3 regions of the Paenibacillus sp. FSL K6-1558 genome follow, and region 2 is predicted to be linked to each of the others. Evidence: riboswitches for the same ligand, from Rfam matches in the RefSeq annotation. Region 2 holds a riboswitch; each other region holds the start of a gene.
What was found. Region 2 has a riboswitch for cyclic di-AMP ahead of MHI38_RS16425 (3D domain-containing protein). Riboswitches for the same ligand answer to the same signal wherever they lie in the genome.
Positions count from the first base shown of each region.

Region 1: linked by a shared signal. The riboswitch ahead of MHI38_RS03825 (3D domain-containing protein) and the one ahead of MHI38_RS16425 (3D domain-containing protein) in region 2 are both predicted to bind cyclic di-AMP.
Region 3: linked by a shared signal. The riboswitch ahead of MHI38_RS26445 (C40 family peptidase) and the one ahead of MHI38_RS16425 (3D domain-containing protein) in region 2 are both predicted to bind cyclic di-AMP.

Region 1 is NZ_JBBOCV010000001.1:921,097-927,153, reverse strand. Features, by position in the region: gene MHI38_RS03840 (M20 family metallopeptidase) at 1-314, opposite strand, end outside; gene MHI38_RS03835 (ABC transporter substrate-binding protein/permease) at 513-1,979, shown strand; gene MHI38_RS03830 (amino acid ABC transporter ATP-binding protein) at 1,966-2,688, shown strand; cyclic di-AMP (ydaO/yuaA leader) riboswitch at 2,874-3,070, shown strand; gene MHI38_RS03825 (3D domain-containing protein) at 3,073-3,744, shown strand; gene MHI38_RS03820 (polysaccharide deacetylase family protein) at 3,876-4,694, opposite strand; gene lpdD (prenylated flavin chaperone LpdD) at 4,849-5,184, shown strand; gene MHI38_RS03810 (PspA/IM30 family protein) at 5,376-6,047, shown strand.
Region 2 is NZ_JBBOCV010000001.1:3,816,347-3,822,403, forward strand. Features, by position in the region: gene MHI38_RS16415 (HD domain-containing protein) at 1-200, shown strand, start outside; gene MHI38_RS16420 (TatD family hydrolase) at 578-1,345, shown strand; cyclic di-AMP (ydaO/yuaA leader) riboswitch at 1,587-1,840, shown strand; gene MHI38_RS16425 (3D domain-containing protein) at 2,110-3,294, shown strand; gene rnmV (ribonuclease M5) at 3,450-3,995, shown strand; gene rsmA (16S rRNA (adenine(1518)-N(6)/adenine(1519)-N(6))-dimethyltransferase RsmA) at 4,000-4,902, shown strand; gene yabG (sporulation peptidase YabG) at 4,960-5,856, shown strand; gene veg (biofilm formation stimulator Veg) at 6,055-6,057, shown strand, end outside.
Region 3 is NZ_JBBOCV010000001.1:6,068,740-6,074,796, forward strand. Features, by position in the region: gene MHI38_RS26420 (YkvI family membrane protein) at 1-1,019, opposite strand, end outside; gene MHI38_RS26425 (xanthine phosphoribosyltransferase) at 1,224-1,805, shown strand; gene MHI38_RS26430 (hypothetical protein) at 1,904-2,233, shown strand; gene MHI38_RS26435 (hypothetical protein) at 2,352-2,570, shown strand; gene MHI38_RS26440 (carboxymuconolactone decarboxylase family protein) at 2,753-3,082, shown strand; gene MHI38_RS26445 (C40 family peptidase) at 3,221-3,685, opposite strand; cyclic di-AMP (ydaO/yuaA leader) riboswitch at 3,691-3,822, opposite strand; gene pelA (pectate lyase) at 4,199-5,152, shown strand; tRNA gene MHI38_RS26455 (tRNA-Leu) at 5,354-5,438, shown strand; gene MHI38_RS26460 (carbohydrate-binding protein) at 5,631-6,057, opposite strand, start outside.

The DNA of each region.
Region 1 (6,057 bases), 2.9 Mb from region 2:
CCAAGACTCATCATGCAGATCAGGTGATGTCCGCAAGCATGACCAATTTCGGGCAAAGCATCATATTCACATAGTAGGGCAATGGTCGGGCCTGGCTTGCTCGAAGCATAAGTACCGATGAAAGCTGTTTCCAGTCCGAGAATCGGAGCTTGTACTTTGAACCCATGATAAGACAATTCTTCCTTCAAACGGGCAGAAGCAAGATATTCCTCATTTCCAAGTTCAGGATGAGCTCCGATATATGATGAAATGTCTTTGAAACGGGAAGCATATTGATCAATAACGTTAAAAATTTGGGTTTTATTTGTTGTCATGGCTAAACTCCTTAGACAAAAATGAAAATAACTCCATGAGTATAACATGTTTGCAGTATTTTTTCAGAAACAAGTCAAGATTTGATCTTGAAAATGCATTGCATAATCATGCATTGTACTTTATAATGACTCAGTCATCAACATGACTGACGAATCAGTATGTAATCGTAATTATAGCATTGTAAGGGGAGAACAAGGTTGAAATTAATAAGTCGTTATACCGTAATGTTGTTAACGTTCCTTCTTTTTCTGACGGCGGCTGCACCTGCGGCGCTGGCGAGTGGAACGACAGACAACAGCTCAGGCGGTAAAAAACTGGTGCTCGGTACAAGTGCCGATTTTGCACCGTATGAGTTCCACAAAGTCATCAATGGTAAAGACGAAATCGTCGGATTTGATATTGCGATTGCCAAAGAAATTGCGGCGGATCTTGGAGCTGAACTCGTTATCGAGGATATGGGCTTCGACGGACTTTTGCCCGCACTTCAGAGTGGTCGTGTAGACTTGGTCGTCTCAGGCATGACGCCGACGGATGAGCGTAAGAAAAGCATTGATTTTTCAGATACGTATTACAAATCCAAACAAGTGATTATGGTTCGTAATGTCGACAAAGACAAATACCCGGACATGAAATCACTGGAAAATGTCAAGATTGGCGTGCAAAAGGGATCCATTCAAGAAACCATCGGACAGAAGATTCCTGGTGCAAAGCTGACTTCACTGGATAAAATCTCCGACATCGTGCTACAACTGCAAACGAAACGCGTTGACGCAGCTATTGTAGAAGATACCGTAGCCGCTGGTTACCTGGATGACATTATCGGTCTTGCGGCAGCAGTTCCTGACGAAGAACAGGCTGAAGCCGCTGTCGGGATTCGTAAGGGCAATACGGAGTTATTAGCCTCTGTAAACAAAACCTTGGACCGCTTGAAAAGCGAAGATAAGATCAACCAGATGGTTACAGAAGCAAGTCTCCTGATGGCTGACAAAGTCAATAAATCTCAAAACATTTTTCAATTGTTCTGGGAATACAAAGGCTTATATGCAACAGGTATCGGTTACACGCTCCTGTTGTCAGCGCTAGGCGTAATATTCGGGGTCATCATCGGTCTGATTATTTGCCTGTTCCGTCTTCATAATATGGCGATTCTTCGCTGGATTGGTACAACTTATGTAGAGGTGATCCGCGGGACGCCAATGCTGGTACAACTTATGATTATCTATTACGGGGTGTCGCTAACTTTTGGCATTAACTTCTCAGCACTTCAAGCAGGGATTATGACGCTTTCCATTAACAGCGGTGCGTATCTCGCCGAGATTTTCCGTGCCGGTATCCAAGGCGTTGATCGTGGTCAACTGGAAGCAGCCCGTTCACTTGGTATGGGCAGAGGCGCAGCGATGCGTTACATTATTCTGCCACAGGCCTTCAAGGCCGTTTTGCCAGCCATCGGTAACGAGTTCGTAACGATTATTAAAGAATCATCCATTATTTCGGTCATCGGTATGGTGGATATTATGTATCAAGCAAGTGTAGTCAAAAATCTCACATTCCAGGGTCTGAACCCGTTCATTATTGCGGCAGCGATTTACTTTGTGATGACATTTATTCTGTCCAAGCTGCTCGGACGATTGGAAAGGAAGTTGGGTGCAAGTGATAGACGTTAGACAATTACACAAATCATATGGTAAAAATGATGTCCTGAAAGGCATCGACGTAACGATCGGCAAAGGTGAGGTCGTTGTAGTTATTGGTCCTTCCGGTTCGGGTAAAAGTACATTTCTGCGTTGTCTGAACCTGTTGGAACAGCCATCATCGGGACAGATCGATTTCGAAGGTGTTTCGATTACCGATCCGAAGCATAACATCAATGCTACACGTGAGAAGATGGGCATGGTGTTCCAGCATTTTAATCTGTTTCCTCATAAAACGGTGCAGCAAAACATAACGATTGCTCCAATCAAGGTGAAGAAACAATCCACGGATGAGGCCAACAAAATTGCCGAGGATCTCCTGAAGACAGTCGGTTTGGCGGACAAAAAAGATGTATATCCTAACCAGCTGTCCGGTGGTCAAAAGCAACGGATTGCCATTGCAAGAGCACTCGCGATGCAGCCGCATGTGATGCTGTTTGACGAGCCTACATCGGCCCTTGATCCGGAGATGGTCGGAGAGGTATTGGAAGTCATGAAACGTCTTGCTGAAGGCGGAATGACGATGGTCATTGTAACGCATGAGATGGGTTTTGCGCGTGAGGTGGGAGACCGCATTCTGTTCATGGACGGCGGCGTCATCGTTGAGGAAGGTACCCCGGATGAAGTGTTTGGTGCGCCAAAACATCCGCGTACGCGAGACTTTCTTGCAAAAGTACTTTAATTCATGCCATTCCGTATATAGAATCAAATGAATAACGGCGTTATCGGATCGAAAGATCCGGTGACGCTTTTTTGTTGTTTGCAGAAAAGGTAGAGCTGAAAAAGTAACTTTTCTGTTACCTGTAAAATGAATTAAAACGCCAAATGGAAACATTTACTACAGCTTAAGGTTACAAATTTGTGATATATTCAAGACTGCCGAAACTTCCGAAGCGGAAGTGCGGGGGACGTAACAATGCAGACATAGTTAATGATTTGAGAAATATGCTGCTTGGGGTGAATTAGGAATACATAATGCTTCAGCATGTCACGTACAGCCTATAGGGTGGGTTCCTCCATCCGAATCCGACAACTAACTTCGCAGGCATCATGAGGGAGGAAGACCATGCATAACAAGAAACGTTTAGCCAAAACAGCCATCGCACTACTGACATCCATTCTATTCATTCAAGCCGTTCCGGCTCACGCGGATTCCGTTCATGTGGCCAAAGAAGGGGATACCTTCTTCACCTTATCCAAGCAATACGGCGTTGATATGAACACATTAATTAAAACGAATAAAGACATCTCACCTTATAACATCTATGGTGGTTTGAAAATTACAATCCCAGGTAACGAAAACAAAGTAGAAGCGGCACCAGTTCAAGCGAAGTCGCAGGAAAAAACGGTGACTGCTGCAAGCCTGGACGTGAATACAGATAATAAAGTGGTACAGGCTTGGGGGAAAACATTCGACTACAGCAAAACGCTTAGTGTTAAAGCAACAGCGTATTCCGCGGATGCTTCCGAGAATGGTGGATGGGGCCCCGTTGATTATTTTGGCAACCCGCTCGAACTCGGCACAATCGCAGTGGATCCCAAGGTTATCCCTTTTGGAACCAAGGTACTAGTGACAGGGCATACACACCCTGGATTGCCGAAACAGGCTTTCGTAGCAACGGCTTTGGATGCAGGTAGCGCGATCAAGGGAAATCGTATTGACATCTTTATCCCTGGAAGCAAACAGTTCGTTAGTTCGTTTGGTTTTCAGGATATTGAGTTGTACATTTTAAAATAAGGCTTAAACCCTCTCATTTATGGATGTGAGGTCATAAGTTGAATTGAGCATTAATAGACAGGGTGTTCTTTCTTGCGTAATCATGATAGGCATAATTCATGACGACGTAGAGGGACACCCTGTTCTTTCAATTATTGTTTCTCTTTTGGCAGTTTAAGCATCTCGTCCAATGTAACTAATTCATATCCTCGGTTTCGCAATTCCTCAATAACCTCAGGCAAAGCCTCTACAGTACCTTTCAGGTTCGAACCTGTACCGCCGCCAGCATGTTGTAATACGATGGAACCAGGCTTCACCGCGGTGAGAATATTATGTTTTACCTTTTCCTTGTCTAGTCCCTTCCAATCGAGAGAATCCACATTCCAATTCACGATGCTGTAATGCTGTTTTGCAGCCCATCTCAACTGTTCTTCGTTAATGTCCCCATACGGAGGACGAATCATTTTGGGCGTATACCCCGTCAGGCGGTGAATGATATCGCCGGTATGTAATATTTGTTTGCGAAAGGCAGTCATTGATAATTTGCTGAATTCAGGATGATTGTAGCTGTGATTGCCAACGATATGTCCTTCTTTCACCATCCGTTTCACCAAGTCCGGGTGTTTCTCCGCACGGCTGCCAACAACAAAAAAAGTAGCACGAACCTTATATTTTTTTAATACATCAAGTACCTGCGGTGTAAATCTTGGATCAGGTACATCATCAAAAGTCAGCGCAACTTGTTTGGTGGAAGGGCCATTGGTTTTGAACGTATCCGCGTATTTCTGACGAAGTTGACCTAGAGTCAACTGTTCTTCTTTAACATCTGACCCAGACGCCGGTGTATCACTGAGGGTTGAAGAAGGTTCCTCAGATGAAGCAGCAGACACAGGCGCAGGGGCTAAAGGAGCTGTATAAACCCCAGAACATATAATAGTAACGAGTGCGAGCATGACGAGGCGTATTCGCATGTTAACGGCCTCCTTTTTCCAAAATTGCGTTCTCTATGGTATGCCCGTTGCCTGTTTCTTTTATGCGTGTGTGAGAAGTTTCATTGCATCATCAGGTCATGAAAGCCATAATTCCACCATATATAACATATAGAGAAGGATAGGTGGAGAGACGATGAGTACATATGATTTGAAATCCATTCGTTTAGAGGTTTTTGAGGCAGGACAGGACAAGGTATTTCTGGTTACGGGTGGTAAAGCTCATATCGGGGCTGTAGCTACATTCTATGTTGACCATGATCGGGTTAGTGGAACAACGGTACATATCCCGGGACACAAGGAACAAGAGTTATGTGAGCGGCTAGCCCGCAAGGCGGCACTGCAATTGAAAGTTACGGTAACCGTAATTATGGGCATACATTTTGATAGCATTACACGAGTGCAGATCGACGAGATCGTAATGACTGCAGAGAGACTTGTGGATGAACATTTGAATAAGAAGTCAGAGTAATGTTTTGGTAATCGGTCACCTTATAGGATAAACGACACGTGCCTGGATAAGCATAACCTTCAGAGGTAATCCTCCTTATATTAGAGGTTGTCATCAAGTTTTAATTTTTTTTTGTAAAATTGAAACGAGTTGCAGATTGTAACGTATGTATCTTTATATACAATGCACAATCCACTGGGAGGAATAACCTAATGTCTATTTTTAAAAGATTACGTGACCTGACAATGTCTAACATCAATGCGATTATCGACAAAGCTGAAGATCCAATCAAGATGACGGATCAATATATCCGTGACATGCAAGAGGATCTGGAAGATGCTGAGAAAGCAGTAGCCGCACAAATCGCAATCGAGAAGAAGTTCAAGCAATTGTTCGAGGAACAGGAAGCACTTGTGAAGAAACGTGAAGAGCAGGCTCACACGGCAGCTCGTGCACAGAACATGGACCTTGCTCGTCGCGCTTTGGAAGAGAAGAAAGCAGCGGAAGAGAAAATGGTGGAATACAAAGCCAGCTACGATCAAAACAAAGCGTCCGCAGACAATCTTCGTGGTAAACTCGATGAGATGCGCAAACAATTGACACAGATGAAAAACAAGCGCGAAACACTGGTCGCTCGTTATAACGCAGCCAAAGCACAAACCGAAATCAACAAAGCGCTGAACGGATTTAGCTCAGATACGGCGAGTGCGGGCTTGAAACGTATGGAAGAGAAAATGATGCAGATGGAAGCTCAGGCTGAAGCAAGCAACGAAATGTCTTCCAAAGGCAAATCACTTGACGAGGAATTTGAGAAACTTGGTAAGGATGCGGCTGTTGAGGACGAACTTGCTGCACTTATGAAACAGTACGAAAATAAAAACTAACACCTTGGCG
Region 2 (6,057 bases):
TTCGTCCAGATCAATCCACAGATAAGCAAATTCTTCTGCTCGATCGGCAGGACAAGTTGCATGAGCTGTCAGAAGTTTCTGATATTGTTCGTTCCATCAGTGGACTTCATCTGGGCAAACATCATCTGTACTATCCGCAAAACAAGGTGGATGCCATCCTTCATGAATTACCGTCCCATATACGCCCCTATTTTCTATAAGCTTGAGTCGATGCAGCAGGGTGAAACATTTTGATATCAAAAGACTTTCTAAGAGAGCTATTTTACATGATACAGTAATCTGCTTTAATGGGGAGGATGTGTAGATCGACATAATTTTGTAATTCGAGTGAGTAATTATACAGTTTCTAACGCCTTTTCTTGCAAGATGTTGATTTGACTTTTTATTTTCCTTCTATATATAGTAGCTTGAGTGCTAAAACTGAAAATACTGAAATTGATGCTTGTCCCAATCATTTAATGATGCAAAAAAATAAATTTGAAATTCAAACGCAAGAATTCCTGTACAAGAATAAGAGGAGTTCCCATGAAAAAATCATCGGCATTTGACTTTCGACATGAAGGGAGAACGAGAAAGCATGTTATTCGACACACATACTCATCTGGATGCACCACAATTCGACGAAGACCGAGAGGACATGATTAAACGGGCCGTTCAGGCCGGAGTTACTCGCATGATTAATATCGGCTTTAATCGGGAGACGATTCCAACAACGATCAAACTGGCCGAAACGTATGATTTTATCCACGCAGCTGTAGGCTGGCACCCGGTGGATGCCATTACGATGCAAGAGGGAGATCTCGAATGGATTGCATCATTGTGCAAACATGAGAAAGTGGTAGCAATTGGCGAAATCGGTCTAGACTATCATTGGGACACTTCCCCTAAGGAGGTACAGCACCGCGTATTACGACAACAAATTGCATTGGCACGTGAATTGAGTATGCCTATCGTCATCCATAATCGGGATGCTCATGAGGACATTGTGCGTATTTTACGTGAGGAGAAGGCTGGTGAGGTTGGAGGTGTGATGCATTCTTTCTCTGGTAGCTGGGAAACGGCGAAAATGTGTCTGGATTTAGGGTTCCATCTGTCCTTCGGAGGACCGGTCACTTTCAAAAATGCCAAGCAACCGAAAGAGGTGCTCGCCAAGGTTCCGATGGATCGATTTTTCTTAGAAACGGACTCCCCGTATCTTACACCGCATCCTTATCGTGGAAAACGAAATGAGACAGCGCATGTACGTCTGGTTGCTGAAGTAGCTGCGGAAATTAAAGGCATTTCGGTAGAGGAAATTGCTGCAATTACCACCAAAAATGCCATGGAACGATTTGGGATTCGATAAGAAAACGAGTAAATCGGGTGAAAAAGGGAGATACAGAGAGGTAATTTGCTCTTTGTTTCGAATAATTGCAGAATATTACAATATTTTAACCAAATATTTAGAAAAACGTACTTGATCCGTGCTTTACAACATGCATCAAAACAGGATATCATCTTTTCAGTGAATTGTTGCGCGGAAAATTGGACAGATGTTCGGGGGATGAACAAAGGGACACTTTCCGATGAGACAACATTACTTTCATGAATCAATCTCGCTGAGTCTCCGTTAACGGAGAGCGGGGGAACCAATAGGGCTTAAACATCGGTGATTCTAGCCGGTGCGCATCGTTCGCTGACCCAAAAGCAGCGGAATGTTCTGCGAAGCCGTATTTGATTTCTTCTTTGGGTCTCGGGGTGAATTCAAGGGCGTCCGCCATGAGCGGGTGACCTAAGATAGGGCGGCTCTCTTTCGCCCGAACCCGACAGCTAACCTCGCAAGCGGAAAAAGAGAGGCAACCTCGTGCATGAATTTCCGATATTCAAAATCATTCGGAAGCCACGAAAGGGTCTCTTACACTCTTTCTTTGGCTTTTTTTGTTTTGAATAAAAGAAATATTGTCATCATACGGTATGTATTCAGGAGGATGACATCATGTTGCGAAGAGGGGTTCATGGTGCAGAACCGGTCATTATCTCTGATCTGTGTTCTGTAGAAAAATTGTTATAGTCGCGTCAAAGACATCATGCATTACTTTAGACGGCGAGGCTATGAAGGAGGACGGAGAAGTGGGCATATTCCAACCAGAAGAGACCCATGAGTCACGATCATCCAGTAAGTCTTTCGCGTTGCGGTGGAAGCATGAGAACTTGCGTCAAATGGCATTGATCGCGATATTCTCAATTGCGCTTGCAATCATGATCTTGTTAGTCGTTTACGGTCAGGCCGGGAAGCAGGTTTCACTGGTTATTGACGGCAAAGCTCAAGTGGTAGAGACTCGTACAGGAATGCTTCAGGAAATGCTGGAGGAGCAGTCAATCACAGTCAGCCCTCACGACAAGGTATCCATGCCCATGAATGGGGCGATTACAGACGGAGACCGAATCGTTATTGAGCGGGCCGTTCCAGTTAAAATCACGGCAGACGGAGACACCAAGACTCTTTATACAACCGATTCATCGGTACAGGGTGTAATTCAGCAATCAGGTATTCAAGTTGAAGATCATGATAAAGTGTATCCAGCGCTCGGAACCGCAATTAAAGCGGATATGAAGATTCGTGTAGTGCGTGTAACAAAGCATACAGTGGATGTGAAACAACCGATTGCTTACAAGGTTGTGAAAACGGCAGACCCAAGTTTGTTCCAAGGAGATAACCGTGTTGTAGTGAAAGGCAAGGAAGGCACAATTGTGCAACATATCGAAAAGGTATTTCAAGATGGAGAACTCGTCTCCAAAAAAGTGGTAGGTAAAACGGTTGCCACCAATCGTGTAGATAAAGTGATTGCGGTAGGTACGAAAGCTAAACCGGTTGTGAAGGAACCTGAGGTTCAATTGGTATCTGCCAAAACTTCGACGACCAAAAAAGCTGTAACAACGAACTCGAAGAAAACATCTGCCTCGGGCAGCAAGGTGATTACGGTCTCCGGGAATTCTTTTAAATACTCTAAAGTTTTGAAAAATGTATCGATGACAGCCTACTCTTCTGAAGAGCCGGGTATTGGTACAAAAACAGCTTCCGGTACTCGTGTAACGGAGGGGCGCACCATTGCAGTTGATCCCAAGGTCATTCCAATCGGCTGGTGGGTATACATTGAGGGCCTCGGCTTCCGTCGTGCGGAAGATACAGGCGGCGCTATTAAAGGCAACAAAATTGACGTTTATTATGACAGTGTGAAGCACGCCCTGAATTTCGGACGTAAAAAAGGCAAAACGGTCTATGTGATTGGTCCAGTTAAGCCGGAAGCGAACTAAAATCGTTTTACTTTGAAATGGGAATGCTATAAAATAGTTGCATGAATGATTCATGCGGAATATGCGGCGGAGGGGTCTGAATTCAGTCTCCTCCGCCGTTTGGCAGAGAAGAGGATATTCCTCTTCTTTTTGCGTTAGAAAGGAAGAAAAGGAACATGATAAAAGAAGTGATTGTTGTGGAGGGTCGTGACGACACGGTAGCGATTCGTCGGGCGGTCGAAGCGGATACGATTGAAACCGGAGGCTCTGCCATTAATCAGCGTATTCTGAAGCGAATTGCACTTGCTCAAGAGAGACGTGGCGTCATTATCCTGACGGATCCGGATCATGCGGGAGAGCGTATCCGTAAAATTATTGCCAATAAGGTTCCTGGTTGCAAACATGCGTTCATTCCAGAGGCGGATGCAACGCGCAAAGGAGATATCGGAGTAGAGAATGCTTCACCGGAAGCTATTCGTCATGCACTTGCTCGCGTACACACATCCTATGAGGGCGCACCTAGTCTAATCGATTGGGAGGACCTCATTGAAGCAGGATTGATCATACACCCGCAAGCAGCCGCACGACGTATGGAGATGGGTAATCTGCTTGGTATCGGGTATTGTAACGGCAAGCAGTTCCATAAACGGCTGAGTGTATTTCAGATTACAAGAGAAGAGTTCTCCACTGCATTAGCGCAAATCGAACGTGAAGGAATGTGAGCATATGAAGGATATGGAGCAAACCATTGAAATAGCAACACCCAAACGTACCAAAGAAATTATTCAAAAGCATGGATTCTCTTTCAAAAAAAGTCTGGGTCAGAACTTCTTGATCGATCAAAATATTTTGAACAAAATCGTAGGCGCGGCTGATTTGGACGAGTCCAAGGGAGCGCTGGAGATTGGTCCGGGTATCGGAGCACTTACAGAGCGTCTTGCGCGTATAGCGGGTCCTGTTACAGCGGTTGAGATTGACCAGCGCCTGTTACCGATTCTTGGAGAAGTGATGGAACCATACCCTAACGTGCGCGTTCACCATGGAGATGTACTCAAGCTGGATTTGGCAGAACTATTTGCCACGGACTTTGCCTCCGTTGATAAGGTAAGTGTAGTAGCGAACTTGCCCTATTATGTAACGACTCCGATCATGATGAAGCTTTTGGAGGAAAAGTTGCCAGTGGATAGCATTGTGGTCATGATACAGAAGGAAGTAGCCGAACGCATGGCGGCTGCACCAGGTTCCAAAGATTATGGTAGCCTAAGCATCGCCGTGCAGTATTACAGTATGCCCGAACTGGTCTGTGTGGTGCCGCCTACTGTATTTATCCCACAGCCTAATGTAGAGTCGGCGGTAATTAAACTGAAGGTGCGTGAGCACCCACCAGTACAGGTTCCGAACGAAGCACACTATTTCGAGGTGGTACAGGCTTCTTTTGCCCAGCGGAGAAAAACAATCTCCAATAATCTCAAAGCTCGTTTCTTCACCAAGGAGAACAGAGAACAGGCAGACATCCTGTTAGAGCAGGCAGGTATTCAACCTTCACGGCGTGGTGAGACATTGAGTCTACAGGAGTATGCAACCCTTAGCACCGTAATGTGGGAAGCTGGGGTTCGCGGCGAGCTTTAATTTCAATGAACCAATCCGGGTCTCTGCCCATACGATGGGGTAGAGGTGATAATGGTGATGAATATCGGAGACTTGGTCGTTCGGAAGTCATACGGCGGCGATGTGACTTTCCGGGTAGAAGGACTCCAGTCGGACGCTGCGGTCATTAAAGGGACTGAGTTCCGGTTGCTGGCAGACTCCCCGGTGAACGATTTGATACAGGTTCCTTATGAACCACAGAGCGCTAAGACACGCCAGGCACATATTAAAGCTCATCAGACGCTCTCACGCTTGCAGCAGAATCGCATGGAGCAGGCTGAGCGTAATCGGGAAGGCCTGATGCAAGAATGGACTGCACAGCAAGAACCCGCCTATTTTGAAATGCCAGGTAAGGTACTGCATTTGGATGGCGACCCGAATTATCTGAAGAAAAGTATGAATCTGTATGAACAGCTTCGTGTTCCTGCAGAAGGGCAGTATGTACATGAGTCAGCGATGGCTGATACGTTATATCGTCTGCTACCCAAAGTTCGTCCGGATATCGTTGTGATCACGGGTCATGATGGTGTGTTAAAGACACGCCAGCCCTATGACCTCTACAGTCTGGGGAGCTATAAGAATTCGCAAAACTTTGTCTCGGCTATTCAAGTTGCAAGGCAATACGAGCGTCATCTGGATGCGCTGACGATTATTGCAGGAGCATGCCAGTCTCACTTTGAAGCACTGCTGCGTGCGGGTGCGAACTTTGCTAGTTCGCCAGGGCGAATTCTCATTCATGCACTTGATCCGGTCTACGTGGCTGCTAAGGCTTCCTTCACGTCTGTTCGTGATACCTTGAACATGAATGATATACTGCATAACACGATTAGCGGCATTCAAGGTGTAGGCGGTGTGGAAACGAAGGGAAGTTACCGGGTAGGATTGCCGGGACTTAATGATCTGTCTACGCTAAAAGTGAATCCATCCGCAGTATGATTTATTCATGTGGCAGTACAATAATGAAGTCATGTGAAGTTCACATTGCGATTCGAAAAAGGCCCTGAAAAGGGCTTTTTTATTTTGCGAAAAAATTCATTGACAACGACTTTTTAGTGCTGATATAATATTTAGCTTTGATTTGACAATGACTGTAAAATACAGTATAATGGACAAGAAAAGAGGTGGACGTCCACAATG
Region 3 (6,057 bases), 2.3 Mb from region 2:
TCCCTAATGAGCTTACCCGCCCAAAAGAGTGCCATGCATCCGAAAATGGGATAAAGAACGGATAAAAGGGAGCTGAATCCAAATTGGCTAAACGAGTAACATAACATCATGATGACTAGTGTAATCAACCGGGGATGAACATCGATATGTTGTCTAAGTTGCAAAGTCATGCCGTAGATGTCGGCAACAAACGTTGTAAATATTTCCATGAAAATCAATGAGACATATACAGATTGCACTATCCATCCCAGTTGAAAAGCGATACTTCCCATAGGGATTTCAAACTGTACGATGCCTGGCATCTGGGCCGACATTGCAAAATGGGCTGCCATCAGCATAAAACCTACGCCAATCCCGCCTAGAATTCCGCCCCATTTTAATGTATTGCGATGACGAATCTGACTGCCTACAGGTACAAGTACCGCTTGAGCGAGCGCAAGGTTAAATGCGGTGTAAAGTAATGGGGAAATCCATGCCTGAAACGGATTGCTATCTGTTGTCAGTGTGACAAAACGAAAGACACCCGGATGATGTAGCGTACTGAAAATCATAAGCAGGGACAGCAGAAGCATCATGGGCACCACAATACTGTTCATTTGCAGAATGGCCTGCATTCCACGTCCCAGAAGAAGATATGTACCGATCAAAGTGATGATCAAACCTGTTTGGTAGTGCAAACCCAGATGTTCCATAAAGACAGAACCCGCCCCGGCGAGCATCACGCTGTTTACACCGATCAGAACAATAAGAGTAATCCATGTAATCCATTTGCCAGCTTTGTGACCAAACAGATGTTTGTTAAGATCCTCATAGGAACGCGAACGGGTATCATGAGCAATAAGCATCATTTTGGTTCCGAGCCAGACAAAGAGCATGGTGGACAAAGCAATGGTGATTGTGGCCCACTTGCCATATTGGGTAAAAAACTGCAATATTTCCTGTCCTGTGGCAAAGCCGGCCCCGACAACAGTTCCGATGTATGTGAATGCAATCTGTAGCACCCGGAATACCTGTTTCATGTGTTTCCCCTTTCAGGTCCCGGGATTGTTGGACATGCGGGTACCATAGTACAAGTTATGCTTGACCAATGAAAGTCATGACTGCAGGATCGGCTAACGACTCTGAATTATCAGGTTCTGTGGACTTAGGGTTGATTTCGCTTGAACTTGTAGCTGGATATATGATACTTTATACCTCATAGGATAGGCTTGGGAGGTCAAATCATGGACGTATTAAAACAACGAATTTTACAAGAGGGTGTCGTCATCTCGGATCAGGTATTGAAACTGGATGGTCTTCTGAACCATCAGATTGATCCTGCATTAACGATGGAGATGGGACGGGAGTTTGCTGCTCGTTTTCGCGAGAGTGGAGTTACTCGGGTGATTACGGTGGAATCATCAGGGATTCCGGTTGCTTTTGCCGCAGCACATGAACTGGGAGTACCTTTGGTATTTGCCCGCCGCAAAAAAACGCTTCTGGCCGATCCTGATGCCTACTGCGAACGTGTACCATCCTTTACGAAAGGAATCGTAACGGATATTATGGTGTCTCGCGAATACATTCATGAAAATGACCGCATTTTGTTCATTGATGACATTATTGCAAACGGAGATGCAGCCCGCGGCGTAATTAAAATTATTGAGCGTTCCGGCGCAGAACTTGTGGGATTTGGTGTTGTGGTGGAGAAGAGCTTCCAGGCTGGTGCTCGCACCATCCGTGAACAAGGGATTCCAGTAGAAGCTCTTGTACGCATTCGTTCACTGAATAATGGCACCGTGCAATTCGACGATAATGAAATGTGACTTTTTGAAGGAAATTGGGCCTAATTTTTGAAGTATGACTTTGCATGGCCTTAGATTTCCTTTATAATGGGGTTATGTTAGGGAGAGGAGGCAACACCATGGGGAACCAACCGGCAACAGAACAATTCTTTATTGATAAGCTGGCGGAATCGAAAGTTCATTTTGAACGTGCCCTGGATTGTAAACATACGGAATTCGATGACCTTTATCCCTATATGATTGAACATCCTCAATTTTTCTGGTACAAACGCTATGTTGCCTGGTCAGAATTACTGACGATTGTAGGCTTGTGTGAAGAGTTGTCCTTCTCTTGGAAAGAACAATTTACACCGCACCAAGTAGAGTACCTTGAAGAACGTGTGATGTCCGCCAAAGTGCTTGATTTTTGGTTCGAGAAGAACGACAGCAAAGAGCACGCGCAGCGGTAACTCTCAGTCGGGACATTTTTTTCGAATGACATGACAGTCCAATACAGTCACGTGAGACCTAAATGACTTTTCATTTAGGTCTCTTTTTGTAAAGAAATTTGAGTATAGGAGTTATGACATGATTAGTGATACAGAATTGGATGCCCTGCGTTTGTCAGGGGAGAAGGTAAGAGTAGTGCGGGATGAACTGGAGTCTAATGATGTAACGGGCATCGTGGTAGCCTGGGATGATGAGCAAGTACTTATTCGCAGGCAAAATCGCCGTGTTGTGAAGCTGGATCGGTCTTACCGTTATCAGCTGTTCAGTGAGCCTCGTCAAAGTGTTTTAAGTGAATAAATGACATGAGTGCTTAGCTTAACGGATTCACGTTACCGGAAAGCTCCTTCAAAGAGAATGTCTGCTACACCAAATGTTTGGAATTACCATCAGGATCAGGCATATTTGCGACGCACGCGAGAGAAGATAGGTACAGTGGAACAATTCGCTGTATTTACAGCCGAAAGGGTGTGTTGCAAGTCATGACATTGATGAATGATAAAGTTCATGCGTATAAGGATCAGATTGGCGCATTAAGCGACGTTCTCCCGGATGTGGTGAAATCATATCATGAGTTTACGGGAGAGTGCTTCCAGCCGGGTGTGCTTGACGCCAAAACCAAGCAGTTAATTGCGCTAGGTATCGGTTTGTTTGCTAATAACGAAGTGTGCACGTTCTATCATGTGGAGGAAGCCCGGTCCAAGGGAGCGACCGATCAGGAGATCATGGAGACGGTAGCTGTTGCTGGTGCAGTGGGCGGCGGACATGCTCTGTCACAGGGAGCAATGAGGGTGCAGAAGGCGCTCCATTAGTGAATGAAGTAAAACAAAAATTAACAAGGTCATACACCTCTTTAATAGAGGCGTATGACCTTGTTTTTTTATAGCTCATCTTTACTTTCTTTACTGTAAGGAGGTAGCCAAAGGCTACTCCCCGTTCTTTAAATTCAATTAAAGTTTACCCAACATTTTGTTATACATAAATTGACCTGTCACCCGTCTTGCGGTTACATAACGATCACTGAAATACGGATTGGACAACTTGGTGATGCTGACACCTTTGCTGCTGGAGGCATGTGCGAATTGACCTCCACCGATGTATACTCCTGTATGTGAGATGCCTCTACCTGTTGTGTTGAAGAAGACCAGATCTCCTGTACGAATGCTTGCTTTGGAGACAGGTGTTCCGGCTTTCGCTTGTTGTTGCGACGTGCGAGGGAGCTCAATGCTATATTTGTTGAAAAGATATCTCATAAACCCGGAACAATCGAAGCCAGCCATGGTTGTGCCGCCCCATTTGTACGGGATGCCTGTCATATTGTTAACCATCGTATTAATTGTGCTTGCCTCTGTGCTTGTTGCCCCGGATGTAAATAGTACAGCAGCCCCAAAAATGGAAATAATCAGTTTTTTCAAAATCAATGTTCTCCCTTCGATGCCTACGGAGTTAGCTAAGGGTTCGGTAGAAGGTTCCCTATATTTCCTATGTATAAGAATAATTCACCCAAAATGGTTCCCCCGTTTTCAATCCTGAAACTCGGCAAATGAATAATTAAGTTTTTGTAACTATTTGAAACTATATTGCATAAATGCGTAATTGTCAAACCTGTTTAAAGGTGTTCATTTAGCCTCAATGTTAGCGGAATTATCGATTTTAGTTATCATTTTGTTGAAATTAGGGAGTTAAAGATTACAAAAAAGTCATTTGTGTTTCATATGAGAGAACTTGGATAATAAACAAGATTGTTATGAGCTAAAAAGGAAACCATTCTGTTTAACAAATTTTTTTGGTTTGTTGCATATATTGACAAAAATATATTTATTGCATATTATAACCATATTAAATACATAATTTGTATTTAAATTGTTTTCATTGGAATATATGTGATAAAGGTAATCAAATTTGTGAATGGGGGAGAGTGTTGTCGAGTGAAAGCAAAAAAATTAGTAACATTTGTACTGGCGTGTTCTATGGTATTCTCCGTAGCGGGAATGGCTATCCTTCCTGTACCGACCGTATCGGCAGCTGATGCTTCCGGTACAACGGCGAGTATGTCCGATATCTTAAAGAATCAGCGCCCTGATGGAGGCTGGAGAAAAGATTACAGTCAGACGTCAGGTGAATGGGCCAAATCAACGATCGATAACAAAGCTACATACTCAGAAATCAGAAGGCTAGCAAGTGAATTCAAAAAAACAAATGATCCGCGATACTCTGCTGCAGCGGTCAAGGGCATCAACTTTTTGCTTAATATGCAGTATTCCAATGGCGGTTGGCCTCAAGTCTATCAAAGTTCCGGCTATCATAAACATATTACCTATAATGATGATGCGATGATTAATGTGATGTACATGCTTGATGAAGTCGCAGGACGTAAGGGGAACTTCTCCTTTATCGACAGTTCTCTTGCAAATCGCAGTAAAAATGCAGTTTCCAAAGGAGTCGATGCTATCCTGAATACCCAGGTGGTATCCGGTGGGAAGTTAACGGCCTGGGGACAACAGCATGATTCCAGTTCACTTAGACCTGCGGGAGCCAGAATCTATGAAGTGCCTTCATTAACGGCAGGTGAAAGCGTGAACATTGTGAAGTTTCTGAAAACGAGACCGGCTAATTCAAGAATCACTGCATCTATCAAAGGTGCCGAAGCCTGGTTTAATAAAGTGAAAATTACAGGATATCGGTATGAGAGAGCGAATGGGGATAGCCGAATTATTGCTGATTCCAGTGCATCACCGATTTGGGCACGTTTCTATGAACTCGGTACGGACAAACCGATCTTTGTGGGACGTGATGGCGTTGTGAAATATAAGCTGAGCGATATAGAAAAGGAAAGAAGAGGCGGTTATGCATGGTACGGCAACTGGCCGTCCAAGCTATAGAAAATTGTTTATTTAACCAATTTTCTAATAAGTCCACTACTTACGGATATATAAGCTTAATCTGAAGCAGGCCTGATAAGTGCGAATCGGATACATATCTGTTTCGCACTTATTTGGTGATGAATAGATGTGTTGACATGTTAAACTACGCGTGGTATATTAATTCTTGTCGCCGATATTAGTTGGAAAGATACAATATATGCGGTCGTGGCGGAATTGGCAGACGCGCACGGTTCAGGTCCGTGTGGGCTAACCCCCCGTGGAGGTTCGAGTCCTCTCGACCGCATTAGATAGAAAAAGACCTCTTAGCAATAGCCTAAGAGGTCTTTTTCTATCTAATGATATAAAGAACAATCAACAGTCTTTAATTACAGTATTGTCTCAAAATAGACGAGTAGAGCAACTTAGGTCTATTCCACATGGGAGCTTGGCTACTTTTTGCCCAGCTAAAAAAGAAAAAGGTTTAGAATCAGATAACTTATGATGCTGCTGTCACCGTAATGTTATCAATGTTGGGTCCCTCTGTACCTGTTGTTACGATTCGGAGTGTATTCGTACCTGAATTCATAGGTACTTGAATTGTTTTTTCACCCCAAGTAGACCAGCTTCCTGTTTGAGTAAAGGGCTCATTACTGAGTACTTTTGTGCCATTAACATAAATATCTAGAGTCCGCGTACCACTTTCCAAAGCGTAACGAAACTTTACATTTTTGGTGCCTGTGATTGTGTTATTGATATCATTCCATTGGATTGCGGAGCCTGTATAAGCGTTGAAGTTAACATATCCAGAACCGGTGAAGCCCGGATAAGCTGTTTCAATGACTGCATCCGTAAGTGTTGTTCCTGTTTCGGCCTCATATGTGGTGCCCGTGCCTACATTGCCGCCACCGTTGCCGCCAGTAATA